Regions from separate parts of the Methylovirgula sp. genome, predicted to be linked through region 2. Evidence: riboswitches for the same ligand, from Rfam matches in the RefSeq annotation. Region 2 holds a riboswitch; each other region holds the start of a gene.
The links. Region 2 has a riboswitch for cobalamin ahead of WDN02_RS10090 (SDR family oxidoreductase). Riboswitches for the same ligand answer to the same signal wherever they lie in the genome.

Region 1 (7,956 bases), 1.6 Mb from region 2:
GCCAACACGCGCGCCATGGACGTTGGCGGCCGCCCAAATGTGTGCAGACCTTCTGCGATGCGCATATCCTTGATATCGCAAAGCCATGCGTCGAGCTTGGCCAACGCTTCCTCCTGCGGCGCGTCAAGCGTGATGCCGCCTTCCGCCGCGAGTCCCGTTTCGCCGGCGCGCGCCAAAATCGTCTCGGCGAGCAAAGCGGCGCGTTTCGGGTCCATTTGCTGCGCCGAGGCATATTCGTCGAAGAGCGCCTCGAATTCCGCAAGATCGCCAGCGCTCCCGGCCGGCCCGAGCGGCGGTGTCAAATGGCCGACGATCACTGCGCCAGCGCGGCGTTTGGCTTGCGCTGCCTCGCCGGGATTGTTGACGATGAACGGATAAATCAGCGGCACCGGCCCGAGAAGCGCTTCCGGCGCACAAGATTCAGACAGCGCCGTCGCTTTGCCCGGCAGCCATTCGAGCGTGCCATGCGTGCCGAGCTGGATCATCGCATCGATCCGCTCGACGTGACGCAGCCACAGATAAAACGCGACGTAGAAATGCGACGGCGGCAGCCGCGCGTCGTGATAATCCGCCTTGCGTTGCGCCGCGCCGCCACGATCCGGCTGGATCGCGACGATCATCTTGCCGAGCCGCATGGCGCGAAACTGGAAAGCACCACGCTCGACATGCGGATCGGCATCCGGTGTGCCCCACGCGGCGATAATTGCGGCGCGCAATGTTTCCGGCAGCGCGGCGAATGCTTCTTCATACATTGCCAGAGATAAGAATTCGCACGGCGCGCCTTCCGCCAAAGTGCGGACGATCGCGTCGCCGTCATCGATCGCCTCAATATCGTAACCTGCCGCCCTGAGCTGCGTTGCGATCTCGACAAGGCTCGCGGGCGTATCGAGCCCCACCGCGTAGGCCGCACGCCCGGCCTTGGCCGGATAATCGGACAATATGCAGGCGAGCCGCCGGCCGCCGCGCGGGGTGCGGCGCAAACGCGCCCATGCTTGGGCAAGATCAGCGACGAATGCGATCCGTGCAGCGTCCGGCCGATGAACGACGCGCGTGAATTGTAACGCCACGCTGCGTTCAGTCTCCTCCTTAAAGGAAATCGTCCGCGTGATGATGCGGCCGTCAAGCTCCGGGAGGACGACATTCATGGCAAGATCAGCCACGCCGAGCCCGCGCATATCGCTGTCCCAGGACGCGCGCGAATTGCTGGCATGGATCATTTGCAGGATCGGCGCGTCCGCAGATTCAAGCGGGCTGTGCGCTTGATCCATGCGCGCGGCGAATGCCGTCGAATTCAGAATAACGTCGGGCCTCTCTTTCGTCAGAAGCTCGGAAAGCCAGATTCCTGCTTCGCCATCCTTGAGACTGGGCACATACGCCGCCAAGACGCGCAGGCCACGCGAGACCAAAGCATTGGCGACAGCTACGATTGGCGCGACATCCCCGGCGAGAAGATAGGCGCGATAAAACACAATGATTGCGAGCGGCGCATCACTCGCACCAGATCGGCAGGCGGCGGCGAAAAACCCGCAGGCTGGCGTCGATTGCGGCTCGGGCAATTGGCCTGTCTCGCCCTCGCTGCGCCGTTCAATCCAGGCAAAAAGATTGGCAAGATTGCCGGGACCGCCGCAATCGAAGCTGCTTGATATCGCGCGGAGCGTTTCGACGGGCAACGTCGAGAGATCGTCGAGCCGCGGGTCAGCGCGGCCATCACCCGAAATGAGAGCGAGATCGAAGCGATGCCGACGCGCGGCTGCCGCAAGCTCTTGCGCGCCATAACGCCAATAATCAAGACCGCCGAGAAGACGCACCAGCACGAAGCGCGCATGAGCCGCGACAGATTCAATATAACGATCGACCGAATAAGGATGGCGTAGCGCCGCCAATGACGCGAGGCGTACATCGGCGGTCTGGCGATCTTCCAGCGCCGCCGCGGCGAGCCCGAGATCGCTATCGGAAAAAGACAAAAAGACGATCGCGCCCGGCGTCTGGCCAAGATCGACAGCGCTCTCCGCTTCGTCGATCGTCCGCGTCGTCGTGCGCAGAAGATGCATGGGCGCTCAGCCGACCGCTGCGGCAATCGCCGCGCGATCAAGCCCCGTCTCGCCGATGACGACCAGCCGGCCCTGGCGGGATTCGTCCTTATGCCACGGACGATCGAAATTCTGCCGGAAGCGCCGTCCGACGCCCTGCACCAGAAGACGCATCGGCTTGCCCGCGACCTCGAAAAAGCCTTTCATCCGCAACACGTCATGCTGCTCGGCGATAGCACTCAGCCTGGCGATGAATTGCTCCTGATCGCTGACCGGACCGACATTGAGCACGAAGCTTTCGAACTCGTCGTGATCATGCTCGGGCTCGTCATCGTGATGCGACTTGCGCGCGTCGATCTCGTCTTCCGCCGCAGCTTCAAGCCCAAGCAGCAGCTCGGGATCGACCTTGCCTTCGCTCGTGACAACAATTTTGACCGCGCGCGGCAGAACTGCGGCGATCTGTTCACGCGCCTGCATCTTCTCATCGTCTGTCAGCAGATCGCTTTTGTTGAGCACGACCATATCAGCGCACAGAAGTTGATCCTCGAAGACTTCCTCAAGCGGATTATCGTGATCGAGCGAAGGATCGGCGGCGCGCTGTGCTGCGATCATTTCCGGATTATCGGCAAATGTGCCTGCGAGCACGGCAGCGCCATCGACCACGGCAATCACACCATCCACCGTGAGGCGCGAACGAATGGTCGGCCAATCAAAGGCTTTCACCAGCGGCTTGGGCAGGGCCAGACCCGACGTCTCGATGATGATGTGGTCGGGCTTCTCGCCGCGACCGAGCAACGCCTCAATGGCAGGCACGAAATCGTCTGCGACCGTGCAGCAGATACAGCCATTGGCGAGCTCGATAATATTTTCTTCGGGGCATGACGCGACACCGCAGCTGCGCAGGATTTCGCCATCGACGCCGACATCGCCGAATTCATTGATGATCAAAGCCAGGCGGCGGCCTTGCGCACGTTCGAGCAGATGGCGGATCAGCGTCGTCTTGCCGGAGCCCAGAAAGCCGGTGACGATCGTTGTCGGGATTTTATGCGTGTCGAGCGCCGCCATTCCATGCTCCGCGTCAGTTTTGCTTCGACGCGTTTTCTTCACGCGAACCGGAATCCACTTCGCTCGAAAACGCTCTATTCCGTGGGGTGAAAGGACCGGCGCACTTCAGCGCAACGCAGCTTAGCAAAGGCTGCAGCATTCGCCCGGGGCACCCCGCCCGACGCAAACGGTCAACGAAGACGGTAGGTCTCCTGGCTCGCGGCTCAACACATATGTCGCCCGCCTTCCCAGATCGCCTTTCGGCAATCCAGTGGCTTCGGGCGAAAGCTCGCCGCTCACAGTTGCGGGGGCAGCTGCGGCTTTGAGCAGACGCTCAGACCGCATTCCCTGTTTTCCTTCCGAAGAAGGACCGTCGTTTGGCACCTTGCCATCGCCCCGCAGCCTTGTCAAAACAGCGCCTTCCGCCGCGGCGGCTGGAGATTTCCCATGACAATTGCGCAAGATGCGCCTGATTCCGGCGCGCGGCACAAGGAAAAGATGCGCAAGCGCAAGGAAGCGCAGGACGAAGAAGTCGCCGCAAAGACGATCGAAAAAGGTCTGCTGATCGTCCATACCGGACGTGGCAAAGGCAAATCGACGGCGGCTTTCGGCCTCCTGCTGCGCGCAATCGGACATGGATGGCGCGTCGGTGTCGTGCAATTCATCAAGGGCGCGTGGTCGACGGGCGAACGCGACATCTTGGCGACGCGCTTCGCCGATCTCGTCTCCTGGCACACGATGGGAGAAGGCTTCACCTGGGAAACGCAGGATCGCGCCCGCGACATCGCCGCCGCCGAAGCCGCCTGGGCGAAGGCGAAAACGCTGATGGAAGACCCGCAGATCGGACTTGTCATCCTCGACGAACTGAACGTCGCCTTGCGCTACGATTATCTGCCGGTCGATGATGTCGTCGCGGCGCTGACCCAGCGGCGTCCCGGCCTGCATGTCGTTGTCACGGGACGTAATGCGCCGCAGACCCTGATCGACGCCGCCGATCTCGTGACCGAAATGAATGCGGTCAAGCATCATTTCGCGGCGGGCGTCAAAGCTCAGGCCGGAATCGAGTTTTAATGATAGCGCGACGTCTGATGTTTCAGGGCACGGGCTCTGACGTCGGCAAATCGCTGATCGTCGCCGGGCTTGCGCGGGCATATCGCAAACGCGGACTCGCGGTCACGCCATTCAAGCCGCAAAACATGTCCAACAATGCCGCCGTGACGGCAGACGGCGGCGAGATCGGCCGGGCGCAGGCTTTGCAGGCGCGCGCGGCGGGGCTTGCGCCAAGCGTGCATATGAATCCTGTCTTATTGAAACCGCAAAGCGATGTCGGTTCGCAAGTCGTGGTGCAAGGCCGCGTCGTGGGGACCGCCAAAGCGCGCGAATATCAGGCTTGGAAACCAAAACTGCGCGCCGCCGTGCTCGAAAGTTTTGCGACACTTGCGGCTGCGGCGGATCTGGTACTCGTCGAGGGCGCCGGGAGCCCCGCCGAAATCAATCTGCGCGCCAACGATATCGCAAACATGGGTTTCGCCCGGGCTGTAGATTGTCCCGTCGTTCTCATAGGTGACATCGACCGCGGCGGCGTCATCGCCCAGATCGCTGGCACGAAAGCGGTGCTCGATGCCGACGATGCGGCGCTGATCCGGGGCTTCATCGTCAATAAATTTCGCGGCGATCCGACGCTCTTCGAAGCCGGGATGCGCGACATCGAAACCTATTCAGGTTGGCCGGCACTCGGACTCATTCCTTATTTCGCCGATGCTGCCCTTCTGCCTGCCGAGGACAGTGTTCCGCACCAACGTTTTATGCCAAGCGGCAAAAACCGGCCGCTCAAGATCGTGACGCCGGTTCTGCCGCATATCGCGAATTTCGACGATCTCGATCCGCTCGCTGCGGAGCCTAACATCAATTTCATGATGATGCGGCATGGCACGCCCCTCCCCGGCGATGCCGACCTGATCATCCTGCCAGGATCGAAAGCGACGCGCGCCGACATGGATGCGCTCGTCGCAGAAGGCTGGGACATCGATATCAAGGCGCATGTGCGGCGCGGCGGTAAAGTTCTCGGCCTCTGCGGCGGCTTTCAATTGCTTGGGCGGCGGATTGCCGACCCGGACGGTATTGAAGGCGCACCCGGCGAAACGCTAGGCCTCGGCCTGCTCGATGTCGAGACCGTGCTCGGCGGCGACAAGGCGCTTTTGGCTGTCGCCGGTCATGACACGGCGGACGGCGCGCCGTTCAAAGGCTATGAAATGCACATCGGCCAAACTTATGGACCGGATTGTATGTGCCCGATGCACAGACTTGATGACGGCCGCGTTGAAGGCGCGCGTTCAGCGAGCGGCCTCGTCGCCGGCACCTATGTCCATGGCCTTTTTGCCGACGATCATCAACGCCGCGCATGGATCACGTCGCTGGGCGGCAATGGCTCCGATCTCGCCTATGAAGACCAGATCGAGCGAACGCTCGACGGCCTTGCCACGCATCTCGAAACTCACCTTGATCTCGATCTTTTGCTCAGCCTCGCCAAATGAAGACGAGTGCCAGCGCCGCATAGCAACAAATCTGAATCGCGGCGGCACGTCGAAACAATTCGAGCGCGCGGAAAATATCTTTGGCATTCGCGTCACAACGGCCATCGCCCATGAAGGCGCCATCAACGACATTTTCGCCATAGACTCGCGGACCGCCGAGCTTGAGGCCGAGAGCCCCGGCCATCGCTGTCTCCGGCCATCCGGCATTGGGCGACAGATGCTTGGGTGCGTCGCGCCGCGTAGCACGCCAAACCTCGCGCGCGGACGCAAACCCGCCAAAGACAGCGGCAGCGGCGAAAAGCAATGCCGCAAGCCGTGCCGCTGGAAGATTGACAAGATCGTCGAGCCGCGCCGACCCCCAGCCAAAATTTGCAAAGCGTGGCGTGCGATGCCCGACCATGCTGTCGGCAGTGTTGATTGTCTTATAGAGCATCGCGCCGGTGAGACCGCCAACAGCGAGCCAGAACGCCGGCGCAACGACGCCATCGGAGAAATTCTCGGCGAGACTTTCGATCGCGGCCCGTGCAATGCCCGCTTCATCGAGGTCAGCCGCATTGCGCCCGACAATCCGGCCGACCGCCGCGCGCGCCGGTTCAACCCCCTCGCGCTCCAACGCTGTGGCGACGGCTCGCACATGATCGTGGAGAGAGCGTTGCGCCAGCAAGCTCGTTGCGAGGAGCGCGAGCACTAGTTCGCCGAAGATTGACGTGCCGAGCAGCCGCGTGACGACGACGCCACAAATTCCGACGCAAGCCAGCCAGAAGACCAAAGCAACAACGCCAGAGAGCTTTTGAATTTGCGCGTTTGTAGATTGCCGATTGAGCCGCGATTCCGTCGCACCAATCAACACGCCGATCCACATGATTGGATGGCCGATCACGCGCAATAAAAATGCCGGATAGCCGAAGATCGCTTCAAGCGCGAGTACCGCCGCCGTGAGACCAAACGTACTCGTGAACGTCATTCTTATGTCCGGTTGGCGAAATCGACATGACGACGTCCGCTAAATGCCGATCGGATACCGTGCGGTCAAGCTTGCCGAGACTGGTGATGAATAAGTGCCGATGCAGGATTGACCGTATTCGAAGGGGCATGACATGGATTTTAAAATGTTATGGTTGAATTCGTGTAACGCGCATTGCATGTTCGGCAAGTATTTTTCTGGAGTAGAGCATTGTCCGTTCCGAGCCGATCCTCTCCATTGCCTCTCGGCTCATTCGCGCTCATCGCCGTGATTATCGCGGCGAGTGCTGGCGCCTTCGCTTATACGGCGGGCTGGCTATCCCCCGACCGTCTCACCGCTCGTAAAATCATCGCCGCTTTAGCCCCGCCTGGCGGCCCCGCGCTCGGGCATCGGCGTAACCACGCAAAGGGAATTTGTTTTACTGGCGTGTTCGACTCGAACGGCAACGGCGCGGTACTCTCTTCATCGCAGATATTCACCCGCGGGCAATATCCGGCGCTCGGGCGCTTCAACCTCGCGACTCCGAACGCGAACGCGGCCGATGCGATGGTTCGCGTGAGAGGCCTTGGACTTCAGATTTCAGCACCGAACGGCGAAGTCTGGCGCTCGGCCATGATCGACCCACCCTTCTTTCCCGTCGCCACGGTGGAAGGTTTTTATGCTCTGCAATTAGCGTCGAAAAGCAAAGATCCCAGCGCGATGAGGACATTTGTGGCGTCGCATCCGGAAGTCAAAGCTTTTGGCGGCTGGGCAAAGAGCACTCCATGGACAGGAAGCTACGCCGAAGAGCCCTATAATAGCTTAGACTCCTTCATCTTTACAGACGAGTCGAGTGCAAAGCGCGCGGTGCGCTGGTCATATAGTCCACAGGCGCAAGCCGTACCGATCACGCAAGCCGAACTTAGCAAACGCGGCCCCAATTATCTCGAACAGGAAATCGCAGAGCGCGTCGGCAAGGCACCGCAGCGTTGGACATTGACGTTGACCGTTGCAGATTCCAGCGATCAGACAGCCGACCCGAGCAAGCCCTGGCCGAAGGGACGCCGAACGATCACAGCCGGAGAGCTTGTTGTGCAGAAGGTCGAGGCCGAGGCAGACGGCCCTTGCCGAGATATCAATTTCGATCCGACGATCCTGCCAAACGGCGTCACGGTCTCCGATGATCCGTTTCCGGCCGCGCGCTCCTCCGCATATGCGGTCTCCTACGACGCCCGCACGGCGGAGGCTAAGTATTATCCGTATACCCAATCGAGTTCGCACCCATGAGCACAGACCGTCAGCGTTTCACCGTTCTTCAGCGCGTGCTGCACTGGCTGATGGCACTTTGCCTTCTCGCAATGCTCTTCATTGGCGTTGGCATGGTCTCGACCGTCATGCCGAAATA
Region 2 (7,956 bases):
GCCTCGACCTCACGGCCTTTCACACACTCCCGAAGGCAGGCGCGAAGCCAGCGCCTCCACTCGATCAATGGTGGGTCGGGTTCAAGGATCCAGAACTCGTTGCCATTGTCGAACGCGCACTGGCGCAAAACCTCGATCTTGCCGCATCCTTTGCTCGCATCCACGAAGCGCGCGCGGCTGCCGCCGGCGCCAGCGCGCAATTGCTTCCGACGGCCGACTTCAACGCGCAAGCCGAAACAGAGAACCAATCTCTACAAAGTCCTTTAGGAAAGATCGCAAACGCGTTTCCGGGCTATACGCGCGATCAGCAAGATTACAATGTCGGCCCCGCCGCGAGTTGGGAGGTTGACCTGTTTGGCGGCTTGCAGAGAACTGCGGCGGCGGCCCACGATGAAGCCGAGGCCGCGGAGGCCGAAGGCTATGGCACGAGGATCAGTGTCGCGGCAGAAGCCGCGGATGCCTATCTGCAAATTCGTGGCTACCAGGCGCGCTTGACGGTCGCTCGCGATCAGATCGAAGTGAACAATCGGCTTCTGAGCATCGTTCGACGCAGGCGCGACAATGGAACCGGAAACGATCGCGAAGTCGCGCAGACCGAGGCTCTTCTGCACGAGGCGCGTGCGACCGTCCCGACCTTGCAAACCGGGCTCGATGCCCAGTTGAATCGCCTGGACGTGTTGATGGGGGCTCAGCCAGGGACATACGCACGCGAGCTTGGCGGACGACGCAATGTCCCCGTCCCGCCATCCATCACACGCACATCTGGCCCTGTCGATTTATTGAGACGGCGGCCGGACATCATCGCCGCCGAGCGCAGACTTGCGGCCTCGAACGAGCAAATTGGCGCCGCGATCGCCGATTATTATCCGAAAATATCGCTGTCTGGTGCGCTCGGCTTCGAAAGCATGAGCGTCAATCAGCTTTTGACCTCCCGCGCGTTCCAGCCAGTCGGCGCTGGCGCGTTGCGCTGGCGGCTCTTCGATTTCGGCAAGATTAATGCCGAGGTCGCACAAGCGCGCGGCAATCATCTGGAGGCGCTTCTTCTCTATCGCCAATCCGTATTGAAAGCGGCGGAAGATGTCGAAGATGCTTTTTCTGAACTGACGCAATCTGAATTGCGGGAGCAGGAACTGCGCGCAGAAGTCACTGCCCTCTCGCGCTCGCGCGATCTCTCAGAAAATGCCTATGAGGCTGGCGCGATCCCGCTGACGGACGTTCTCGATGCGGACCGTCAGCTCCTCGCGGCACGCGACGACCTCGTCAACAACCGGACTGAGTCCGCACGCGCCGCCGTCCGCTCATTCCGGGCCCTTGGCGGCGGCTGGAGCTGATAGAACCGAAAAAGCTTGGGCGGAAAGAGCAAGATGCGGATACTGCACTTTAGGCGCATGACCGACGTCGATCTCCGCTTCATAAGGTCAAAATCCTTTGGCAAATCAAAGCTACAGATCGGGAACCAACGGCGGCCAAACTTGACTCACGAACCCAATCACTCATATTCAGAGTTGTCGTGGTCTTCGGCGAATCCAATTCGACGAAGCTAAGAGGGAAGCCGGCAAGCGATCGGACCTGTTTCGTTCGAAAGTGAAGCTGGCGCTGCCCCCGCAACTGTGAGCGGTGAGCTGAAGTCCATCTGTGTCACTGGGATATCTGATCCTGGGAAGACGGACTCAAGCAGTGACCCGCGAGCCAGGAGACCTACCTCGACAATATATCGTCCTCGGGCGGGGTGTCTCGGTGGTGCGCTTCGACTTCTACGGCGCGCCGCGAAGTTGCAAACGCGTCGCTTTTTCATCGTCGCCTACACTCGCGGGTGACGCATGTTTTTGATTGTTCTGTTTCGGCGCTCGCGGTCTTCGGCAACACGATCTGCGTTTTATCCTGCGGAGCAGGCGCTGCTGGCCATCAATGGAAAGTCCATTGCGTCATCACCAAGACCAGCTAAAGCAAATTGAGTAGCTTGCGGCAATTTATCCTCGAAGCCATCGATACGCATCCCCAACCGTTGGAGAAAGACGGCGCCGTGGTGGTGGTCACCGGTGCGTCGTCTGGCATTGGGCGATCCACCGCCGAATTGTTTGCCCGGCGGGGCTGGCGGGTTGGCCTTATCGCGCGCGGTGAAGCCGGACTTCAGGCGGCCTGCAGCGATGTTGAACGCCAGGGGGTTATGGCTGCGACGGTACAGGCGGACGTGACTGATCTGGCCGCTCTCGACAACGCCGCCACGCACTTTGAACAGACGCTTGGACCGATCGACGTTTGGGTGAATTGCGCAGGAAACGGCACCTATGGGCGCTTCCTCGATACGCCCGCCGATCAATTCCAGCGTGTAACCGATGTCACTTATCTCGGCACGGTCAACGGTACGCGCGTCGCACTGCGCCGGATGCTGCCGCGCGATCGCGGCAGCATCATCAATGTGTGCTCCGCTGTCGCTTACCACGGTATGCCGTTACTATCGTCCTATTCGGGGGCGAAGCATGCGGTGCGGGGTTTTGGCCAATCGATCTGCGCCGAGCTGTTTGAGGAAGGCAGCCGCGTGCGGCTGACGACCATCTTTCCGCCAGCGGTCAACACACCCTTTTTCGAGCATGCGATATCCCATATGGGACGGCCCGGGCGTCCAATCGCGCCGGTCTATCAACCCGAGACCATCGCCGAGGCGATCTATCTGGCGACGATGACGAAGCGGCGAGAGATGCCGGTGAGTTTCACGACACTGGCATTCTCGATCGGCGTGCGCCTCGTTCCGGGCCTCGTGCATCGCGCGATCCGGAAACTTGGCTATGGCGGCCAGCTCGCCGACGGGGCGATGTCGCCGACACCGCAGGACACCACGCTGTTTGCAGCCTCGGATCGCGCCTCGCCGGCACGCGGTGCCTTTAGCACAGGAGCCCGGTCAGGGAGTGTACACGTTCGTCTTTTGTGTGCCCTCGCCGCGCTGACCGGGAGAAGCCGCATCGCAGCGGATGCCACCCCCTCTCCGGTAGAAGATCCGGCACCTGCCATTTTAGAGGAGCCGGTTTAGAGCCGGTTCAAATTGACGGACTCGCCGACCGTTTCCTCCACCAAAACCCGCGTGGCGGAAACGACCTTTTTCACCAGCCCTACATCCAGCGCGCGTGGGTTGGGACGAACCGCGACGCGGTCCTTCACATAGGCGCCGGTGACTCCCGCCCAGTCCGGCGCCAACGCCACATGCAGCGGCGTATCTGCGCCCTGTTCTTCGGTCCGCTGAAAATGCGCCATCAGCCGCCAGGCGGCACCGATCAGCCCCCGCTCTTTGATCAGCCCGGTGGCGACCGCGCCCGGATGCACGACATTGGCGACCACCTCGCTGCCGCGCAAATGCTCGGCACGCGCGAAGGTCGCCATCATCATCGCGAGTTTTGACTGGCTATAAGCGCGTACCATGGCCCAGTGCCGCGTGAGCTCCAGATTCTCCGGATCGATCTTCGCGCGGTCGGAAGTGGACGAGCCGATATTGACGATACGCGACGGCGCGCCCGACCGCAGCGCGCCCTCCAGGGCATTCGTCAAAACGAAAGGCGCGAGATGGTTCACCGCCAGCACGGCATCGTGGCCTTCCGCCGTCACCTGCTGCCGCGCGGCGAACATACCAGCGTTATTGACGAGCACGTCGAGCCGCGGGTGTGCCGCAGCGATCTCCAAACCCAGACGATGCGTTTCACGCAGCGAGCTTAGATTGGCCAGAAGCATTTCTGTGCTGGCCTCCGGCACATGGGAAGCGATCCAGGCGGCGACAGCGTGCCCTCGTTCCGAGTCCCGGCAAATCAGGACAACATGATAATTGGCGCGCGCCAGCCCCAACGCAATCCATCGCCCGATCCCGCCAGAAGCACCGGTGACAACACTTACAGGCCGACCTGTCTCACTCAATCGTTACGCTCCTCGCGCCATATCGACCGCTTCTATAGGAATCCTTTGGGCTTTTAGCGCCGGCCTGAACGATTTGGAAGCTGGGATATCGGCGCGGGAGGATTCGCATTATGTCCTAAAATCAGCGTGTCGCGAGAATGACTGCTTTCAGGAAATGCTTGGGGCAGCTTGAATGACTGGTTTGAGCGCAAAGCGGCCGGCGACAAAGTACCGGCGATACCATCGTGCAATGGCCTCGCCTCGCCATCTCTGCTGCAATGCGTCGGTCTCACGGCGGCAATCAGGAATGTGCTGGCGATTGGGAGCGCGGGAGGAATCTGATAGATATCTCTTATCGACGTCTGTCATCATGCAGGTCGGTTGGCCCGAGGAATGAACCCAGGCACACCGGTTTCGACCACGGCGTTGAAGCGAACTCTCTCCGTGAGGTTATCTCGAATCTCCAACATGGCATCTTCAGGCGGAGTCGAGATGTCGAAGTTCTCTTCAATGTGCTGACGCGAGGTCGAGGTCGTCAGGAGCGTCGTACCGCGCTGGACGGCCCAGGCCAAAGCTACTTGCGCGGGGGTCTTGTGAACCCGTTGCGCAATCGCCACGATGACCGGATCCTCTGTAAGTCTCGGCTCCATCGCATGCCCCAGCGCGGCGAATGCCAGCACCACGATGCCCTTCTGCCGGCAAAAATCGAGCAACTCCCATTCGGGGAGATACGGATGCGATTCGACCTGCACCACGGCAGGTTTGATCCGCGCAATTGCGACGATCTCTTGCAATCGCTCCAGACCAATATCCGATAGGCCGATTGACTTACACCTGCCGTCATCCACCAGACGCTCCAGCGCCCGCCATGTCTCTGCCAGCGTCACGCCGGCATCGTAAATGACCTTGCCTTGCTCGTCCCTCGGGTCCTGCTCGTCGCCGGGTTGAAAGGCAAAAGGAGTGTGGATGAGATAGCAATCAACATGGTCGAGTTGCAGTCGTCGCAGGCTTGCCTCATAGGCTGGCAGGACCCGCTCTGGGCGGTGGTTGTTGTTCCATAGCATTGTCGTAACGAAGACGTCCTCCCGGCGAATCTTCCCCTCCTTGAACACCTCCTGCATCGCCTCACCGACGGCGGCCTCGTTGCGGTAGCGGTCCGAACAATCGAGATGTCGAAATCCAACCTCCAACGCGGCCTTGGTCGCTTGCTTGGTCACGAGAGGATCTGGAATCAGCGTGCCAAAACCGAGAGCCGGCATCGCACCGGATCCACCAGCGAGAGGAATCGTCGTGTCGCGAAGCGCGTCTGGATTTGCCATATTTATATTCCTTGTCAGGCCGGGTAACGAGTGCAATCGCTTCTTTAATAGCCGGATGAAACTCGCTGAATATGACGATGGATTTTAAGCGTGTCGTATCCAAGCGATCGAGCGGACGATCTTCGCCAAACCACCCATGATGACGGCGATTTGCCAGCACGCCGCTGCGTTGGAAGAAACAGCCCGTGAGGACGCGGTGTTACGCGACGTGCTTGTTCATCAGATTCAGGATCAGAGCGTCGAGGCTGTACGGTCCGGCGCCGGCCGAAATGACCATGATCAACATAAAGACATAAAGCGTCTCCGGTAAATAGAGCCAATCGTCGATGCGATCCACTTCATCGATCGGTTTGTAGAGTTGGATTCGCTGCCGCCCGGAGGTGGCGATGGCGACGAGGATGATGACAAGCAGGCCAAGCGCGGCGAGCAGCGCCAAGAGCCCTATAAGGACGGCGCCACCAGCGGCAAACTCGACCAACGGCACCCACCATTGATTGAAGCCAACCGCAGGAACGCCGAGCGCCTTGAGTTCATCGACGACCGCGCGGTGGCGCTCCGGGTCGAACAACTTGTGATATCCTGACAGCATAAAGAAAGCCCCAACCGCGATCCGGTTCAGGGTAATCGCGAGGCCGGTCCACCCGACGCCGACAAATAGCAAATCCGTCATGGCCCATCTCATTCGATGTCTCCCGACGTCTTCGGGCACTTGGACGGCCAGCCTCTAAATCTGTTCACGGAGAGTTCGGACGTACGTTTTACCGTAGGAATGGAAATGTTTCCCGCGGCCCTGCCGCCATGCTTCTTCGAGTTCGACGTTGGATGTCTCAGGCAGACTTCCCAATGGGTCAGGGCGCGGCGATGCGGCACAATACATCGATCGAATATTTTCCGGCACCGGTAATGTACAACAATAAGAAGCCTCCCATAATGCTGAGGTTCTTGCAAAAGCTTTCCATGCTGGAGAATCGATCCGCGCCTGTCGTTGTCCAATAGCGATGTTCAATAAGCGAAGTTCCCAGCGTGTAAAAAGCCAAGAGTATTGCTGAAGGACGTGTGAACACACCGACAGCGACCGCGAACGCAACCGGAAGCTCCATGAAGGTCGCCACGGCAGCCGTTAGCACTGGCATCGGCAGGCCATCTTGCGCCATCTGACGCACCGTGCCGGAATAGTCCCTCAGCTTTCTCCAGCCGAAAATCAGAAACAGTGTCGCGAGAAAAAGACGCGCGGCGAAAATAACCGCGCCGTTGATGTCATTTATCATGACGCCGCGCCGTCTAGCCGTAAGCAACGCCAGGATTGCTTTGTCCAACTTCTATAATGTAACCGTCGGGATCGCGAATGTAGCAGCGTGTCTCGCCATACTTCGGCTTTGGCTCAGTGATAAACTCAGCTCCTCGACTCTGCCATAGTTCGTAGCACGCTTGAATATCCGCAACGCGGATATTCATAAAGCTGCTGACTTCATCGGGATCGGCGGGCACGCTGAGCGTGACCGTTGGTTTGTCGGGAGTCGGACCGCCCCCGGGGTTTACAAGCAGCCACGTGTTCGCGATCTGAATGTACCCTGGCGCGCCTTGGCCGTCGCCTCTGCTCAAAATGCGACCTCCAAAGACCTTTTCGTAAAATCGAAGCGATCGTTCGATGTCGACGACGGCGAGAAAGTGCGCGATGGTAAATCCATCTTGCGGCGGCATCTGATAGCTTTTCTGCTCGACTTGTACTTGGCTCATAGACGACTCCTACGGCAATATGGCACAGAGCGAGAGGCTAAAGACGGACCGGCTTTCCCGACAGCAATTAGATGCGCGACCGAGGCGCGGGCGTCCATCAGACTTTAGTGTCGGTCACCCGTTGATTGCAATGTCGTAGAGCCGCCTGGGCAAAGCAGGCCTGTCCGCTTTGGCGCCGGTCGCTTCGTTCGACTTACCGAATAAGAGCAACGCTGAGCAAGACGTCCGCGATGCTGCGGGCTTCTTGCGCCGGCTTCGCATCGCCACGCACCAAAGCCTTCACAATGGCACCGTCCATCAAAAGGTCGATCTGGCCCGCAAGCGCATTGGCATCGTCCGCACCAGCCGCGTCACAGAGGCTGCGGATATGTTCGAGAACCGGCTTCTTGTGAGCCTGCATCACTTTCAGGATGGCGGGACTCTGGTTGCGATATTCGGCAACCGCGTTCATCAGCGCGCAACCGAAATAATCGTCGCGCGCGAACCATTCGGCGAGCGCATCGAAGATCGCGATCAACCGTGCTTTGGGCGGCCCCTCGACCCGCGCGAGGCGCGCGAAAAACCACGCGCGCCACGCCACGCCCTCTTCTTCCAGAGCCGCGTCGACGAGCCCGTCTTTTGAGCCAAAATGATTGTAGAGCGTTACTCGTGCAACGCCGGAATGCGTGATGATCGCATCAACGCCGGTCGCGGTAATTCCTTGCCGGCAAAATAAGCGGATCGCGGAGTCTATGAGCGCCGCCCGCGCCGCGAGACCGCGCGCACCGGGCGCCGCTGGTGCAAAGTCCAAGCCCGGTGCCGCCGTGGGCGCGAGAGCGTATCTTGTGTTCTTACCCGGCATCGATGTCTGGCATCTCCCTTGCGAGAAATAGAACGATCATTCTAAATTCTGGCGAAAAATAAGATAAACATACTCCATAGATTTACTTGACCAATCTAGACCGATCGTTCTTATTTGGCAATCAGGATTGCTTGGCCGGATCGGGTTGTAAAGGTCGATGACGAAGCTACGCGGCACCAT
Region 3 (7,956 bases), 1.7 Mb from region 2:
ATCTTCGGCTTCATTCAGTTCGCCGCTCACTGGCGCTTCGATCGGCTTCGCATCGGCTTGTTCGCGATCGGTCATTTTCCGTAACCCGTCCACCCGAGCGGAGAAGCGAACAATCATAAATCGAGTTAATGCCCCGGCCCGTTCCAACTGGATAAGATTCTATGCTTATGGCGCAGTGTAATATAGCGCGTCGGATATTCTCGGGTCGCACCGAAATAGGCGGCATAGCCGATACTGCCATTGGCAGTAACCGCCAGGACTTGCTCGACCGAAAGCTTGGCCGCATCCCAAAGTTCGACACGGAAGGGCAAATCCTCCCGTTCGTGAAGCGGTGGGCTGAAGGGAAGAAGTTCTGCCGGGTCGTCACCGTCACCGGTGGGCGGTGCAAGTTTGAAGGCGAGCCCACTCCGGCCTGGTTCTCTAAATGCTAAATTTCTTATGGAACTCAAGTTATCGCTCGCGGTTATTGAGAGTAACGCGGGATTTTAAGGTGAGCTACGTTTAGGAAAGCGACCATCCGATCGCTATAAACTATTTAAACATCGGGAACATAAATTTGCCCATCGGCGAACACAAAAGCGTTATCGATCTGGCTGAAGCGGGGCGATTTGCGCTTCTTATCGAGGCCATCACCGATTACGCCATCTTTATGCTCGACGAGAACGGCTTCGTCCGCACCTGGAATCCGGGGGCTGAACGGATCAAGGGTTACTCCCAATCGGAAGTTATCGGGCTGCATTTTTCTCGGTTCTTTACGCCCGAGGACCAAGCCAACAGTTTGCCATCGCTGATCCTGCGCGAGGCCGCTAGACACGGTCGTTACGAGGCGGAAGGCTGGCGTATTCGCAAGGACGGCGCACGGTTTTGGGCGAATGCGATCGTCGACACCATTCGTAACGATGCCGGCGAGCCGATCGGCTTCGTGAAAATCACCCGCGACGTAACCGAGCGGAAAGCCGCACAGGAAGCTCTACTCGAAAGTGAGCGCCGTTTCCGTTTGCTCGTGGACGGCGTGTCCGACTACGCGATTTATATGCTGGACCCGAACGGCATCATCACCAATTGGAATACCGGCGCGGAACGCATGAAAGGCTACTCGGCCAGCGAAATTATCGGCCAGCACTTTTCCCAATTTTATTCGAAGGAAGAGCGCATGTCGGGACTCCCCGTCCATGTGCTCGAAACCGCCGCCCGCATCGGTCGCTACGAGTCGGAAGGCTGGCGTCACAGGAAAGACGGGAGCCGCTTCTGGGCTTCGGTCGTGATGGATGCAATCAAGGACAACGCGGGGCGGCTTATTGGCTTCGCAAAAATCACACGCGACATCACTGAGCGGAAGGTGGCGCAAGATATATTGCGGGAGAGTGAACGCCAGTTTCGACTCCTCGTCGAAGGCGTGACGGATTATGCGCTTTTTATGCTCGATCCCAACGGCATCGTCACGAGCTGGAATAAAGGCGCGCAACGCATCAAGGGCTATTCTTCCGAGGAAATCATCGGTTGCCATTTCTCCCGGTTCTATACGGAAATTGAGCGTTCGGCCGGCGTCCCGGCGCGCGCCCTGCATACGGCTGGACAGGAAGGGCGTTTCGAAGCTGAAGGCTGGCGGCTGCGAAAAGATGGTTCGCGCTTCTGGGCCAGCGTCGTTATCGACGCGATCCGCGACGAAGCTGGCGTTCTCATCGGCTTTGCCAAGCTCACACGCGACGTCACAGAGCGGCGCGAAAACGAGCTCGCGATCGAGAAAGCGCAATTTGAACGTAACCGCGCACAGAAGATGGAAGCGCTCGGTCAGCTCACCGGGGGCGTCGCGCACGATTTCAACAATTTGCTGATGATCGTGAGCGGCCACATCCGTCAGCTTCGAAAGTTCGTACCCGCTGAAGACACCAAAGGCCAACGTTCGCTAGATGCCATCGAGGCAGCGGCAGGGCGCGGTCAGTCTCTGACCCGACAGCTTCTCACCTTTTCGCGCCGGCAGACGCTCAATCCCATCCCTGTTGAAATCGCCGCCCGCCTCGCTTCCGTGCGGACGTTGGTCGAGAGCTCGATGGGGCCGTCTTACAGGCTGGTCTTCGGCCTGCTGTCGGATGTGTGGCCTGTTCGGATCGATGCCGATGAATTCGAGCTTGCCCTGGTCAATCTTGTCCTGAATGCCCGTGATGCGACGCCGAACGGCGGAGAGATTAAAATCTCTGCGGCGAATGTGCAGCTGGATGGAAAAAGTTCCCCGGAACAACTGACTGGTGACTTCGTTGCGCTTAGCGTGGCGGATACTGGCTGCGGGATCCCCCAAGACGTCCTTGAGAAAATTTTCGATCCGTTTTTCACGACCAAAGGTCCGGGTAACGGAACTGGTCTCGGCTTGGCGCAGGTGCAAGGCTTCGCGCACCAATCCGGCGGCGCAATTTCGGTCACGAGCGAACTGCGGCAGGGAACTGTTTTCACGCTCTACCTCCCGCGCAGCAAGTCCGGAGGCGGCGAAAGCGATGAGAATATCACGCAGAATTTGGCCTCTACCGGAACATTGCTTCTCGTCGAAGACAATCCGGACGTGGCCGAGGCAACGGCTTCACTGATCGAAGACCTGGGATTTTCGGTTCAGATCGCTGGCAACGCGCAACTCGCCCTTGAAGTCCTCGCAAAGCAGGACATTTCGGTTGTCGTCAGCGACATCGTCATGGCGGGCTCGATCGACGGCGTGGACCTCGGGCGGACGGTTCGCGAGAAATATCCGAATTTGCCGATGATCCTCATCACCGGCTACAACAATCGCTCAGAGGAAGCGCGCGATGAGTTTATTGTATTGCGCAAGCCCTTCAGTGCCACCGACCTCGCGCGCGTCATCGCCCGTATCCAGTCCGAGGCCTCACCGCAAGGCCCGACGAACGTTATCCGTTTGGGTCAGCCGCGTAAAAGCGCGAAGCCTGAGAGTTGAAGTCGAGGATCAGCGTCGAAACGCGCTAGTGGTCGTGATCCGACCGCGCGTCGGAGAGCGGCGGATAATATATGGCGCAGGGAATGTAGGCGTTCGGGATATGCATTGTGGCAGGTAAGTCGCCGCCGGCCGCAATTTGAGCAGGCAAGAAATGCGTGTGCGGACCTGCAGGTGAGACGCCGCCGGGTTGCGGAATTCCGCTATAGACCTCTATCCGCCCAATCGGATTGCGCACGACGCGGACCGGCGACTCCGCCAAAATATTCGCGCCCTTCAAGCTCAACACCTGTTGCCATTCCGCGCCCAAACAGGCATCGAGACTCGCCTTGAGAGCTGCTGAACTCGTCCGCATGCAGAATGCGCCCGCGGCACGCCCGAGACCGAAATCATAGAGCGTTGCCTTGCGTTCATCTGGTTGGATCGCTTCAGTGTCTTCTCCGAGGCTCGCTAAACCGCCGCCGGGGAATTGCCGCGTGAGAACGCGCGGCACGGCAAGCACGACAACATCGCGGCTTGAGGATTCTGCCGATCCAACTGCCAGCGCCGCGACGTGATCCTGCAACGAAAGAGACATCGCACCACTTTGCGTGCGCGCACTGATCGTTCGATCGCTCAATTCCACGCGCAAATCGTCGTCTGCGCCGATGCAAAATTCCGCGATTGCGCCGTTCACGCCGGAAACCCAGGTTCCGCCGTCGGGGCGAAGTGTGTCCCTTATGAAGGCTCGTAAATCGTCGGTGCTCCAGCCGAGATGATAAATGCTAAGTTCCATCTGCGCACGCCGATCTGGCAGCGCCGCCCAAACGGCGCTCTTTTGGTCGTCGGTCAGGATTAGCCAGCTCGCGATTTCATCGCGGCTGCGCGCGCAACCAATACAGAAATCAGAAGACGGGCGGATGCGGCATACGCCAATGCAGGGGCTTGGAATCATCTCGGACACCGCTTGATCTGAAAATATTGGCGCGGAGCTTTACGCCGTGGACGCATTCATCCGCAAGCTGCGAACTTGTGCAAATCGAACTTGACAGCATTCGGGCTTCAGCTTCATCATAAGTGTGATGGTTCCCTTCGGGGATCAAAAGGGAACGCGGTGCGATCGTCAGATCCATGCCGCGGCTGCCCCCGCAACTGTAAGCGGCGAGCTGAACGCCATTAAGCCACTGGGCAACCGGGAAGGCGGCGCAAAGCAAAGACCCGTGAGCCAGGAGACCTGCCATCCGCCGTGGTCACGCGCGAACACATTGGGCGGGGTGTCCTGATGGGGGATGAATGCGCGTCTAAATCGCTCGCATTGATCGCTTTGGTTCGCAGTGACGTGTCACGTTGCTGCGAGGCATTATGCTCATCTCCCAACCCAACGCCGCGGCGGTGCGCCGCGCGCTTTTTGTTTCGTCAAGCGTCATCGCCCTAGCGTTTTCCTCCTCTGCCTTGGCGCAGGTCGCGACCGGCCAAGCCGCCGATCAGTCGCAATCCCTGCCAGAAGTCCTCGTGACGTCACCGACGACGGTGCCGACGCCAGAGAGCGATGTCGCAAGTAGCATCGGCGTCATCACAAGCCAGCAGATCTCGGCGCAGCAAGACCGCACCGTCCCCGACGCGCTGAGCACTGTCCCCGGCCTCAATGTCGTGCAGACGGGCGGACCGGGCGGCCAGACCTCCGTCTTTCTTCGCGGGACAAATTCGAACCACGTCAAGGTTTTGATCGATGGCATCGACGTCAGCGATCCGAGCAATCCCAATGACTCCTTCGACTTCGGCCAATTGCTGACTGGTGACATTGAGCGCATCGAAATCTTGCGCGGGCCGCAGAGCGGCCTTTACGGCTCGGATGCGATCGGCGGCGTCATCAATATCGTTACCAAGAAGGGCCAAGGCCCGCTCAAGGTGACGGGAACGATCGAGGGTGGCTCATTCGGAACGGCCAACCAGACCTTCAACGCCAGCGGCGCGCACTCGATCTTCAATTATGCATTCAACATCAGCCATTATCTCGCGGCCAGCACGCCGGTGACACCGTTGAACGAGCTTCCACCTGGCCAGCAGCGTAACAATGATTCCTACGAGAATTGGACCCTCTCGACCAAGCTGGGCGCCGACATCAACGAGCACCTGACGCTGAACTATGTCGGCCGTTATACAGATTCCACGTATTTCTTCACCGGCGACGGGTTCGACCCTTCAACCGGGCTGGAAGCTCCGGAGTCAACGCAAAGTCTACAAATTGACCACGACTTTTTCACCCGCGGCGAAGCGGTAACGTCCTTCTTCGACGACCGGCTGAAGAATTATCTCGGCATCAATTATTCGGACTCTAATAGCTTCAATGCCAGCCCCGGCACCGATAACGAAATCAACCAGGGCCAGCGCCTCAAATTCGATTGGCGCAGCGTGATCGCGGCACTGCCGGGCGAAACGATAGTTCTCGGTGCCGACCACGAGACCGAAACGCTCTTCCAGAACGATCCCGACGTCGATGCAAATCGTAATGACGCTGGCGGCTATGCGGAATTGCAGTCAAATTTCTATAATCGCTTCTTCCTCGTCTCGAATGTCCGCTACGACAATTACGACACGTTCGGCGGTCACGTGACCTATCGCGTTGCGCCAGCTTTCATCGTCCCGCAGACAGAGACGAAGCTCAAAGCTAGCTACGGCACCGGTTTCAAGGCACCGACACTGAGCGAACTCTACGTGAATTCTCCGGCCTTCTTGTTCTTCGCCAATCCCAACCTTCAGCCGGAGGAATCGACCGGCTACGACGCCGGTTTCGAGCAGCCTTTATTCCACGACAGGTTCAGCTTCGGGGCGACTTATTTCCACAACAACATCACGAATCTGATCGATTCTACCGACACGACCTACGTAAACATCGGCCATGCCGAAACGCAGGGTGTCGAAAGCTTTGCCGACTGGGCGGTCACCGACCGGCTGCATCTGCGAACGGATTACACCTACACGCGCGCGGTGGATGAATCGACCGGTCTAGAATTGCAGCGCAGACCATATGACAAGGGCAGTATCACCGCGCTCTGGACGCCGATTGATCCTCTTACCTTATCCGGCACTTTGATCGCGGTCAGCAAATGGGTCGACGATTTCGACCGCAACAATTCAAATACAGCGCCGGGGGATTTCACACCGGGTTATGTGGTCGTCAATGTCGCGGCGAATTACAAAGTCGACGACCACGTAAATCTCTTCGCTCGCATCGATAATCTGCTGAACGAGCATTACGAGAACCCGCTCGGCTTCCTGCGTCCGGGTATCGGTGTCTTCGGTGGCATGCGGCTCTCCGCGTTTTAGGATGCGTTGAAATAGAAAGAAATCGAATGGAGACAATGATGCAAAACAGACATTATGCTATCGAATGGCAGCAGCCGCTTTCGCTCGCAACACTGATGGCGGCAAGCGTCGCTTTTAGCCTTGGCCTCGCCTGCGCGGTGCCGCTTGTGGCTTTCGCGGCGCTTGGCGCGTTAACGCTTGACCGCAGAATGGGATTACTAATTATCATCGGAATCGTGGCGGCCAACCAGATCCTTGGCTTCACCGTGCTGCATTATCCGCACGACGCGGCAACTGTCGCTTGGACGCCGGCCTTTCTGTTCGTCGGGATCATCGCAACTCTCACGGCATTCTGGACGAAACGCCGCTGCGCTGGCTTACATCCGACCGTCACCGTCCTCGCAACTTTCGTTGCTGCCTTTGCGTGTTACGAAGGAGGCTTCTTCCTTATTTCGCTGCTGACGAGAAGCGGGCTTTATGCCTATGCGCCCTCGATAATCCTGCGCATCCTTGAGACAAACGCATTGGCTTTCGCAGGATTGTGGTTGATTCGTCGGATCGCGATGGCACTCCGCACACCCGCCGTAAAATCCACAGCGCCATTCCGCCCGTTGCCGACGACCTTCATCCAAGACTGAACTACAATCTTTTCGACGCAAAAGCGCCTGGGAGGGCATCGCGAAGGTAATCTGCCCCACCTACGCGGCGATCTCATCTCATCGTAAGCTGATGAGATTGTTGGCACCCTAAAGGACGCGAAATACCCGCAACGGCAAATTATTAGCGTTCGTTGAAACGACTTTCTGCGGATAGAGCCCGATTTTTGTTTAGGGGCCACCATAAAGAAAAACCCCGTAGCCAAAGGCGACGGGGTCGAATTGGTGGCGCGGGGGATGTGCTCCACAAGGCGAACTTACCTTCGCCGGGGGCTGAAGATGTGCGCTATCGCACAAGCGGGCCGTAGGCTTGCTAGCGTCGGCTCTGCTTTTGGGCGTTTCTGAACTCCAAAATCTTCATTTCAGGTAGTCGTACACAACGGTTCCCAGGCCGAGCGTCAGATCGGTGACATAATGCGTAGCCGAAACCACGCCGCGGACAGGCAGCCGCGCGACATCACACAGTGCGTGTTCGAAAAGTTGAATCGCTCCGGGGCCTGACCAAGCTCCTTTAAGCGTAACGTCTTCAACGTAATATCTTACCAACTCGCAAATGCGCGGCGTGCAATCCACGTGCGGAATAATTTTGATCATGAAATTGGGTCGCGCCAATGCTTTCAGGAGCGGCGCGTGATCGATTTCACGGTGCTTGTAGCCCATCGACGCGCTGACGCAGAGAACCGAACCGTAGTGCAACGTACAGACCAGCGTCTCGCTCTCATGAGAGATCTTCGGAGTCGCGAGCTTTTTTGGAAAACCCCAGATCTCTCGGCCTCCGGCAATAGGCGAGTTGTCGTCAAGGTACATCGCATGGACATAGCCGCCCTCTTGCAAGTCCCCATCCGCACCCCGAAAACGCACCGGAATAACTTGGCCGGTTTCGGTATAGTCGCCAAAGCCTGTTGAGTCCGGCATTCGAATGAACTCATAGCTGACCGTATCCCCGGCGACCTCCAGTGGTTCCGGCACAACTTCCTTCAACGCCTCGATGTCTGTGCGGTAGGTGATGATGATGAACTCGCGGTTATAGAACTTGTAGGGTCCCTTCGGATACGCGGGGTCGTTAAGCGGCATCGCAAA
Region 4 (7,956 bases), 860 kb from region 2:
GGCAATGCCGCAGGGCGTGATGGCGGCATAATGGGAAAGCTCCGGCGCGATATTCAACGAGATGCCGTGAAAGGTCACCCAGCGGCGCACGCGGATGCCGATCGCGGCGATCTTGTCTTCGGCGGGTTCGCCATTTACGCCGGGCGGCTTATCCGGGCGCGCAACCCAGACGCCAACGCGATCCTCCCGCCGCGCCCCATGCACGCCAAAATGCGCCAGCGCCGCGATGATCCAGTCTTCCAGCGCGGCGACGAAGGCACGAACATCCGGCCCGCGCCGGCCGAGATCGAGCATCACATAGACGACCCGCTGACCGGGCCCATGATAGGTGATCTGGCCGCCACGGCCGGTTTTATGAAGCGGAAAGCGGAGCAGGTCGTCCGCTGACGAGACGGCCGACGTTCCCGCGGTGTAAAGCGGCGGATGTTGGAGCAGTAGCACTTGCTCCGCGGCTTCTCCCGCCGCAATTGCCGCGACACGCCCTTCCATTATCGCCAGCGCATCGTCGTAGCTGGTGAGCCCGTCAAGCACGCGCCATTCGACCCGGCCGCTTACGGGATTCCGTAAACTCCGGACGATGTCCTGACGGGGAAGCGGTCTGCTCATGCTTTGTCGCTCGAAAGCGCCGCGAATTCCGCACGCGACGGAGATAAAACAAGTCTTTCGCGCAATTTGAGCCGTGGCGACGCAAAATCAAGCGCCCTAGGGCAGGAAAAGTCCCCGCCAGCCTTGTCAGAGCAGGGGGGGTTTGTTAGATCACCGGCCTTCCGCGGCCATGGCGGAATTGGTAGACGCGCTAGCTTGAGGTGCTAGTGGGGAGACCCGTGGAGGTTCGAGTCCTCTTGGCCGCACCATTTCATTTTAGTCTCGTTGATTTTAGAGCGATTTATTTCATCTTCGTCTTAGCTAAAAGCTACGCGGCACACTTTTGTTCGTGGTTCTTTCATTGAGCTTAGTGTGTCTGCGAGCTTGGCCATGGCACTTGCTGCCATAAGCCTGCGTCACGCACCGCGGGCGTAAATTTTGATTCTGGTTGGGGGCCGGATGGCCGGTGATGGCTGCGATCTCCCCTTTGGAGCAGCCGAGTTCCGCTAAACGCGCGGCGCTCGCGTTCCTTCAACCTGCGCCAAGCAATGCGGGAGACCAGCCTGAAACCGGCTAATTTGTGCCGATGTTCAGGGTGACGATCTTCTCTGTTCTGATGTTGTACGTGCAATAGGCGGTAGAGCGGACCCATGCACCGAATCCATTTTGCATTTGGACATGATCGTCTATCAAAGTGATCAACCCGTCATCCGGTGCATTCGTACCTGTTTCATAGTTGGCGAAATCCTCGCACAACCAACCACTGCACCATTTCGGGTGGGCATATTTTCCGGTCTCATTCACGGCAGCAATGCAGGCATGCCTCGCATCGTCAGCCTTTGAACTATAGTTGACGAGATCGGCGTTATCTCGACACATTTTCCAATTCTCAGCGCAAAGTGTCTCTGGATCGCTCTGCGTGACCGCTTCTTTGTCGCCTCTTGAAGAGTCTATCGCGAACAAGAGGCATGCGACGCCTGCTGTCGCGGCGATACCCGTGAACAGCCAAAAACCCAGAGTGGGGCGATGCTGGGCCATAGGTGCCGCAAAATTATCACGGCTCAAAGAGTCGCCGATTAGAGACTCTCGACCGCAATTTGCCGAGGAGCCGGGTCGCTGGGCAGCAGGATAAGGCTTCGCTCGGGCTGTGCAACAGGCAGTTGGCACACCCCGAGAACGCTATCGGACCTTGCACGGGACTTTGCGTCGTCCTCTTGGCCGCATGGGCGACTAGCTTTCGGCCTGATTTTTCAGACAAAAATCGATTGAAGCAGGGTTAGGCTGCGGGCGCACCGGAACTGGCGTTGCGGATGGCCGCGACGATCGCCGTCAGCACGGCGCCGAGGACGCCGCCGCCGACCGCTTGGCTCGCCAATGTCCCGATATCCGCATGACCGACGTTCTCCAGCGCCGGGATGATGATCCCGAGGAAGGACGTGCCGGCCGCGCCGCCGATGGCGCCGACAAGCGAATTGCCCAGCGTTCCCAAGTTGAGGTTCTTGGCGACTGAGGCAACACCATTGCCGCCGATCGCGCCGGCGACAAGTTCAACGACGAGTCCTAAAGCAGACATTTCATTCTCCCCTTTTTTCCGGTTCTTGCCGGCGGCGGGATTTGAGAAGCAATCGTCGTAGCGGTCAAGGCGAAGGGCCGACGGCGCGTGCCCCGCCACACAAAGCGGATGTCGATACTGCGATGCGTCAGGCTGATCAGAGTCAGTCAACGCTGGCGTTCAGGCTATGCACTGTCCAGCGGCCGCCACGCGCCTGGAAACGCGAAAAGCTGAGCGGTGCGATATCGATTCGCCAAAAGGATTTTGGATTGGCGTCGAGCGCGACGATTGCGGCGGCGCGAATGACAGAAGCGTGGGTCACGGCGATGATTCGATCATCGCCTTCGCCGATTTTATCCAACCAGTTTGCAATTCTCGTCAGCAAGTGCGTGACAGATTCGCCGCCGTGTGGCGCGGCGGACGGGTCTTCTATCCATTGCGCGAGACCAGCCGCATCGGCAGCTTCCAATTCCTCAAGGGATTTGCCAGCCCAATCTCCAAGATCGATATCCGCGAGCAACGGATCGACTTCGGCGGCGAGGCCTAAAGCCTCCGCTGTCTGGACGGCCCGCAGGGCGGGGCTTGTCCAGGCAGCATCCGAGCGCCCTATGCGCGGTGCGAGTGCGGCCGCCTTTGTTGCGCTTGCGGCCTCCAATGGTTCATCGCACGGAAAAAGCGCTGCACGGGTCGCCTTTGTCGCGCCATGCGCAATGAATGTGAGACGCAAGCTCATTTCCCTTGTCCGTTTGACAGAGCGGGCTTCAGCGCATTATCGTCCGCGCGACTACGGACGTGGAAGCTGGTGAAAGTCCAGCACGGTCGCGCCACTGTAATCGAAAGCGGAATTTTCCGTGATCGAAAGTCAGACCCTCGCCGTAGCAATCCATTCATCGGGGCGCTGGATCCCCAGGGAGTGATCATGTCAGATATTACAATCGGTTCAACGACTGCGCCCATCCCGGTTCGCGAGATTTTGCCGTGGCTTATCTTCGGCGCACTCATGCTGCTCGCCATCTATTTTGTTGGCGCTGAAGAGGGGGCGACCTCCATCTTCAAGGGCATGTATGTGCACGAATGGGTGCACGACAGCCGCCATCTTCTCGGTTTCCCCTGCCACTAAGAGGGGTCTCCAATGGTCAGCGCACTTCTCGTGCGGGGAATGCTTGTCGGCTTCCTCGCGGGACTTCTTGTATTCACGTTCGCCAAGGTTTTCGGCGAGCCACAGGTCGATCGTGCCATCGCGTTTGAAAGCGCGATGGACGAGGCGAAGATGAAGGCCGATCTCGCCAAGGGCATTCACGATATGGAAGAGCCGGAGCTTGTCAGCCGTCCGATGCAGGCGAGTTGGGGCCTGCTCACCGGCGTCATGACCTATTGCACGGCGTTCGGCGGTCTGTTCGCATTGGTGTTCGCGTTTGCTTACGGCCGCGTCAGCGGTCTCGGTCCGCGCGCCGTCGCGGCGTTGCTGGGGCTGACGGGCATTGTCAGCCTCTACATCGTGCCGAATCTCAAATACCCGTCCAATCCGCCGTCGGTGGGTCACCCGGATACGATCGGGATTCGCACGGGGCTTTATTTTGCGATGATGGCCCTGTCGGTGGCGGCCATGGTCGGCGCGGCGATCCTGCGCAAGCGCCTCGCACCCAAACACGGGGCGTGGACGGCCGCGTTGATCGCATCAGGCGTCTACATTGTCGCCGTGATTGTCGTCGCTGCGCTCTTGCCACCGATCAACGAAGTCCCCAGCGATTTCCCGGCCGTCGTGCTCTGGCACTTCCGCATCGATTCACTTGCCATGCAGGCGATCATGTGGGCGACATTGGGCTTCGTGTTTGGCGCCTTGACCGAGCGGGATTCTGTCGGCCGCCTGCATCGGTTCAGCGGCAACGCCAATCCCGCTTGGCGTTAGACTTTTAAGGCTCCGGCAGGCGCGTTGTGTGCGTCTGCGCTTCGTGTGTGCCGGGCACTTTATGCCCGGCCAGTCTTGGAATGATCTTCGCCAAAATCTCTTCGGTCTCCGATCGCCAACTGGGCGGCGCCGCGCGAAACGCCGGCGTGTCGGGGCCGGGCGCGATATGCACGATCTTGTAGCCGCGCTGCTTCAAGGCGCGCAAAAGCTGCGGCAGCATTTCCGCCGTCGAAGCGCGGGAATCGTGCATCAGCAAAATGCCGCGCCTGGCGCGGTCGAGCCGCTTCAGCACAAGATCAAGTTCGGCCTGCGGCGTCAATAAAAGCCAGTCCGAAGCCCAGAAATCGGAGCCGAAGACGCCGATGTTTCGGCTCTCAAGCCAGCTCACGAGCGCTGGCGTATCGGCAAAGCCCGGAAAGCGAAAGAATTTGATCTGACCCCCGACGCTGCCATATGCGGCCTGCTCATCGGCGGCGAAGCCGTGGTCGATATCGGCGCGGGCGGCGGCATCGCGCATCAAGCGCAGCGTTCCGCCGGGATGCGAAAACGTATGATTGCCAATCGAATGGCCGTCAGCGACCTCGCGCCGCGCCAGCGCCGGATAGGCCTGCGCGTTGCGGCCGATGAGGAAGAACGTTGCCTCGACGCATTCCTTGGCCAAAGCATCGAGCACGCGGGGCGTTGTCGTCGGCCTGGGGCCATCGTCGAATGTCAGCACGACCTCGTGATCGGCAAGTGCGAGCGTTCGTGGATAGGTCTGCAATCCGATCGCAAAGCCGCCATTGGTCGAAAGCGTCAGCGTGCGCTCGGTCCCAAGCTTGTCGGGTCCACAGCCGGCCGCCGTGGCGCTCACGGTGGCAAGAGCGAATATCAAGGCCGCGGCGCCGGATTGCCGCGCCAATTTGCAAAGCATGGTTTGCCTTCCTGAAACGGGCTCCTTATGAACCGCCAGGCGATAGAGCGCGAGTCAGGATTGGCAGATGACCGACTTCGATCACGAGCCTGGAAGAGGCGATCTCGCGGAGATCGCGCCGGACGAGAATGACGAGGGTGTCATCCGGCCGGAATTCGTTGCCGATGTCGCCGATGCGGTCGCGGCGGAAGACCCGGTCGAAGTCCGCCGTCTCGCAGGCGAGTTGCACGAGGCAGATCTCGCGACGCTCATCGAAAATCTGCCCAGCGAGGCGCGGCCGAAGCTGATCGAGCTTATGGGCAGCGATTTCGATTTCGCGGCGCTGACCGAACTTGACTCCAACATCCGCGATCAGATTTTCGAAGAACTGCCGACAGAAACCGTCGCCGAAGGCATGTCGGAACTTGAGGCAGACGACGCGCTTGTGCTGCTCGAAGATTTCGAGCCGCAGGAGCAGAGCGAAATCCTGCAAGCGATGCCGGCGGTCGAGCGCGTCGCACTACAACGCAGTCTCGAATATCCGGAAGATTCAGCCGGTCGCCTGATGCAAACGACGCTGGTGACGGCGCCGCCCTTCTGGACGGCGGGGCAGATGATCGATTTTCTGCGTGATGCGCCCGAAGAAGATCTGCCTGAAGCATTCTTTGAAATCTTCGTCGTCGATCCAGGTCATCACCTGATCGGAAACGTTTTTCTCGACCAATTATTGCGCGTCAACGCGCGTGCGCAACTAAGTGATGTCCTTGATCAGGATCGGCGGCGCGTGAACGTCGATGAAGATCGTGAAGAAGTTGCGCGGCTGTTTCAGCGCTACAATCTTGTATCCGCCGCCGTTGTTGATGAGGCCGACAGGCTCGTCGGCGTCATCACCATCGATGATATTGTCGACGTCATCCGCGAAGAAGCCGACGAAGAGATCAAGGCGCTCGGCGGCGTTTCGGCATCGGAAGAATTATCGGACTCGATCTGGTGGACGGCGAGAAGCCGATTCCTCTGGCTCTTCGTCAATCTTATCACCGCCTTCATCGCCTCGTCGGTGCTCGGCATCTTCCAAAATCAATTGCAAAAGATGGTGGCGCTCGCGGTTCTTGCGCCGATCGTCGCAAGCCAGGGCGGCAATGCGGCGACGCAGACCATGACCGTCGTCGTGCGGGCGCTGGCGACGCGGCAACTGACCAAACTCAACACCTGGCGCGTCATCGTCCGCGAGGTCATCGTCGGCGGATTAAACGGCGCGATGTTTGGAATCATCACGGGGATCGGCGCTTTATTCTGGTTTGGTCTCACCGGACTTGGCATCGTCATCGCGTTCGCGATGGTGACCAATCTGCTGGCCGGCGCGCTCGGCGGAATCCTGATCCCGCTGGCGTTGCACAGATTCAAGATCGATCCCGCCGTATCGTCCGGCGCCTTCGTGACGACGGTGACCGATTGCGTCGGTTACGGCTCGTTCCTGACGTTTGCCACGCTGTGGTTCGGGCTTAAGTAGTTTCGCCAGGGTTTTCGAGCGAGAAGGTTTCCGAGGTCTCGTCGTAAGCGAAAATTTCGCCGTAACGGCCCCAGGTGATGATGCTCTTCAACGTCCGCTCGGCATATTCCTCGGACATGTAATCTTCGAGTTCTTCGAGAAAGCGCGCCGCCCGCGCCCAATGTGTCGGGCGCTCGTCGAGCACATTGCGGATGCGCGTCGCCAGCGGCACATAGGCGAGCAGATGATCGCCGAAGAGCTTCTTGCGCGCATCGACATCCAAGTCGGCGAAGCGCACCCCCGCTGGCGTCAGCTTGATGTCGCCTTCGGCGAATTCGGCGAAGCGCAGGAGCTGCAAGGTTTCGCCGACGGGAAAGAGATCATCGATCGCCATCTGCAAAGAATCGGCGAGGGGCGGCAGGTCGGCGTGGCCGCTATAGGGCGGCGCGGCCAGCGTCTCCATCAGACCGGCCATGGTGTTGGTCGAAACTTCCGGCAGCGCCATGCCGAGACCGAGGCCGGGGAACGTGCCGTCGCGGCCGAGCGTCGTTGGCTCCGCTGTCTGGCGCCGCGTCATGAGCGCGTAAATCCGATCGACCAATTGGCGGAATTCCGGCGCAAGGCGATTGCGGGGGTAGGGCAGATGGACATGAATCTCTTCGGCGATGCGGCCGGGGTTGGACGACAACACGAGGATGCGATTGCACATCAGCACCGCCTCCTCGATGTTATGCGTCACCATCAAAATCGATTTGATGGGGATGCGACCTTCGACCCAGAGATCGAGCAAGTCGGTGCGCAAAGTCTCGGCGGTCAAGACATCGAGCGCCGAGAACGGCTCATCCATCAAGAGGATTGTCGGGTTGACGACGAGCGCGCGGGCGAAGCCGACGCGCTGGCGCATACCGCCGGAGAGTTCTTTCGGAAAGGCGGATTCGAAGCCGTCGAGGCCGATGACGTCGATCGCCTTCAACGCGCGCGGCCGTGCTTCGGCTTCCGGTACTTTCTTGGCGCGCAGACCGAGTTCCACATTGGCGAGGATCGAGAGCCACGGAAACAATGCCGCGCTCTGGAACACCATCGAAACGGAATCGTAAGGCCCCGTTACGGGCTTCTCGCGGAAAAAGACCTCGCCATCTGTCGGGCGCGCAAGTCCGGAAATGATGCGCAAAAGCGACGACTTTCCCGAACCCGAACGTCCCAGCAGGCCGACGATCTCGCCCTCGGTCAGGTTCATCGAGACATTATCGAGAACCTGCGCACCGGCCTCGCCCGCGCCGGTGCGATAGCTTTGGCTAACGTTCTTGACTTCAAGGATGGGCTTGCTTCGCGCGTCAAGCATAAGAGGCCTCACGAAAGCTGCAGGCGCCGCTCGGCAAAGCGCGAGAGCGGACGCCAGAAAAAGCGATTCAGACAAATGACGAAAATCGACATCATGGCGACGCCGAGCACGATGCGCGGATAATCGCCGGCTTCCGTTGCCTTGGCGATATAAGCGCCGATGCCGTGCGCCGTCACGGTTTCTTTGC

Region 1: it holds a riboswitch for cobalamin, as region 2 does, so the genes downstream of both, cobW (cobalamin biosynthesis protein CobW) here and WDN02_RS10090 (SDR family oxidoreductase) in region 2, are expected to answer to the same signal.
Region 3: it holds a riboswitch for cobalamin, as region 2 does, so the genes downstream of both, WDN02_RS01740 (TonB-dependent receptor) here and WDN02_RS10090 (SDR family oxidoreductase) in region 2, are expected to answer to the same signal.
Region 4: it holds a riboswitch for cobalamin, as region 2 does, so the genes downstream of both, WDN02_RS14225 (CbtB-domain containing protein) here and WDN02_RS10090 (SDR family oxidoreductase) in region 2, are expected to answer to the same signal.

Annotation. Positions count from the first base shown of each region.
Region 1 covers NZ_JBBCGP010000001.1:3,697,630-3,705,585, forward strand. Annotated here, with positions in the region: gene cobN (cobaltochelatase subunit CobN) at 1-2,051, opposite strand, end outside; gene cobW (cobalamin biosynthesis protein CobW) at 2,058-3,095, opposite strand; cobalamin riboswitch at 3,259-3,464, opposite strand; gene cobO (cob(I)yrinic acid a,c-diamide adenosyltransferase) at 3,522-4,145, shown strand; gene WDN02_RS18060 (cobyric acid synthase) at 4,145-5,608, shown strand; gene cbiB (adenosylcobinamide-phosphate synthase CbiB) at 5,592-6,572, opposite strand; gene WDN02_RS18070 (catalase family peroxidase) at 6,810-7,838, shown strand; gene WDN02_RS18075 (cytochrome b) at 7,835-7,956, shown strand, end outside.
Region 2 covers NZ_JBBCGP010000001.1:2,062,798-2,070,753, reverse strand. Annotated here, with positions in the region: gene WDN02_RS10095 (TolC family protein) at 1-1,331, shown strand, start outside; cobalamin riboswitch at 1,495-1,721, shown strand; gene WDN02_RS10090 (SDR family oxidoreductase) at 1,961-3,028, shown strand; gene WDN02_RS10085 (SDR family NAD(P)-dependent oxidoreductase) at 3,025-3,900, opposite strand; gene WDN02_RS10080 (aldo/keto reductase) at 4,248-5,198, opposite strand; gene WDN02_RS10075 (DoxX family membrane protein) at 5,398-5,868, opposite strand; gene WDN02_RS10070 (DoxX family protein) at 6,047-6,466, opposite strand; gene WDN02_RS10065 (VOC family protein) at 6,480-6,935, opposite strand; gene WDN02_RS10060 (TetR/AcrR family transcriptional regulator) at 7,129-7,725, opposite strand; gene WDN02_RS10055 (ATP-binding cassette domain-containing protein) at 7,934-7,956, shown strand, end outside.
Region 3 covers NZ_JBBCGP010000001.1:367,278-375,233, forward strand. Annotated here, with positions in the region: gene WDN02_RS01720 (hypothetical protein) at 1-147, opposite strand, end outside; gene WDN02_RS01725 (PAS domain S-box protein) at 557-2,938, shown strand; gene WDN02_RS01730 (hypothetical protein) at 2,964-3,710, opposite strand; partial or broken gene WDN02_RS01735 (DUF1289 domain-containing protein) at 3,729-3,869, opposite strand; cobalamin riboswitch at 3,981-4,171, shown strand; gene WDN02_RS01740 (TonB-dependent receptor) at 4,277-6,241, shown strand; gene WDN02_RS01745 (hypothetical protein) at 6,277-6,858, shown strand; gene WDN02_RS01750 (acetoacetate decarboxylase) at 7,234-7,956, opposite strand, start outside.
Region 4 covers NZ_JBBCGP010000001.1:2,926,420-2,934,375, forward strand. Annotated here, with positions in the region: gene lipB (lipoyl(octanoyl) transferase LipB) at 1-606, opposite strand, end outside; tRNA gene WDN02_RS14205 (tRNA-Leu) at 770-854, shown strand; gene WDN02_RS14210 (hypothetical protein) at 1,159-1,650, opposite strand; gene WDN02_RS14215 (hypothetical protein) at 1,862-2,158, opposite strand; gene WDN02_RS14220 (histidine phosphatase family protein) at 2,301-2,870, opposite strand; cobalamin riboswitch at 2,893-3,030, shown strand; gene WDN02_RS14225 (CbtB-domain containing protein) at 3,057-3,257, shown strand; gene WDN02_RS14230 (CbtA family protein) at 3,270-4,046, shown strand; gene WDN02_RS14235 (polysaccharide deacetylase family protein) at 4,051-4,959, opposite strand; gene mgtE (magnesium transporter) at 5,027-6,448, shown strand; gene WDN02_RS14245 (nitrate/sulfonate/bicarbonate ABC transporter ATP-binding protein) at 6,441-7,769, opposite strand; gene WDN02_RS14250 (ABC transporter permease subunit) at 7,778-7,956, opposite strand, start outside.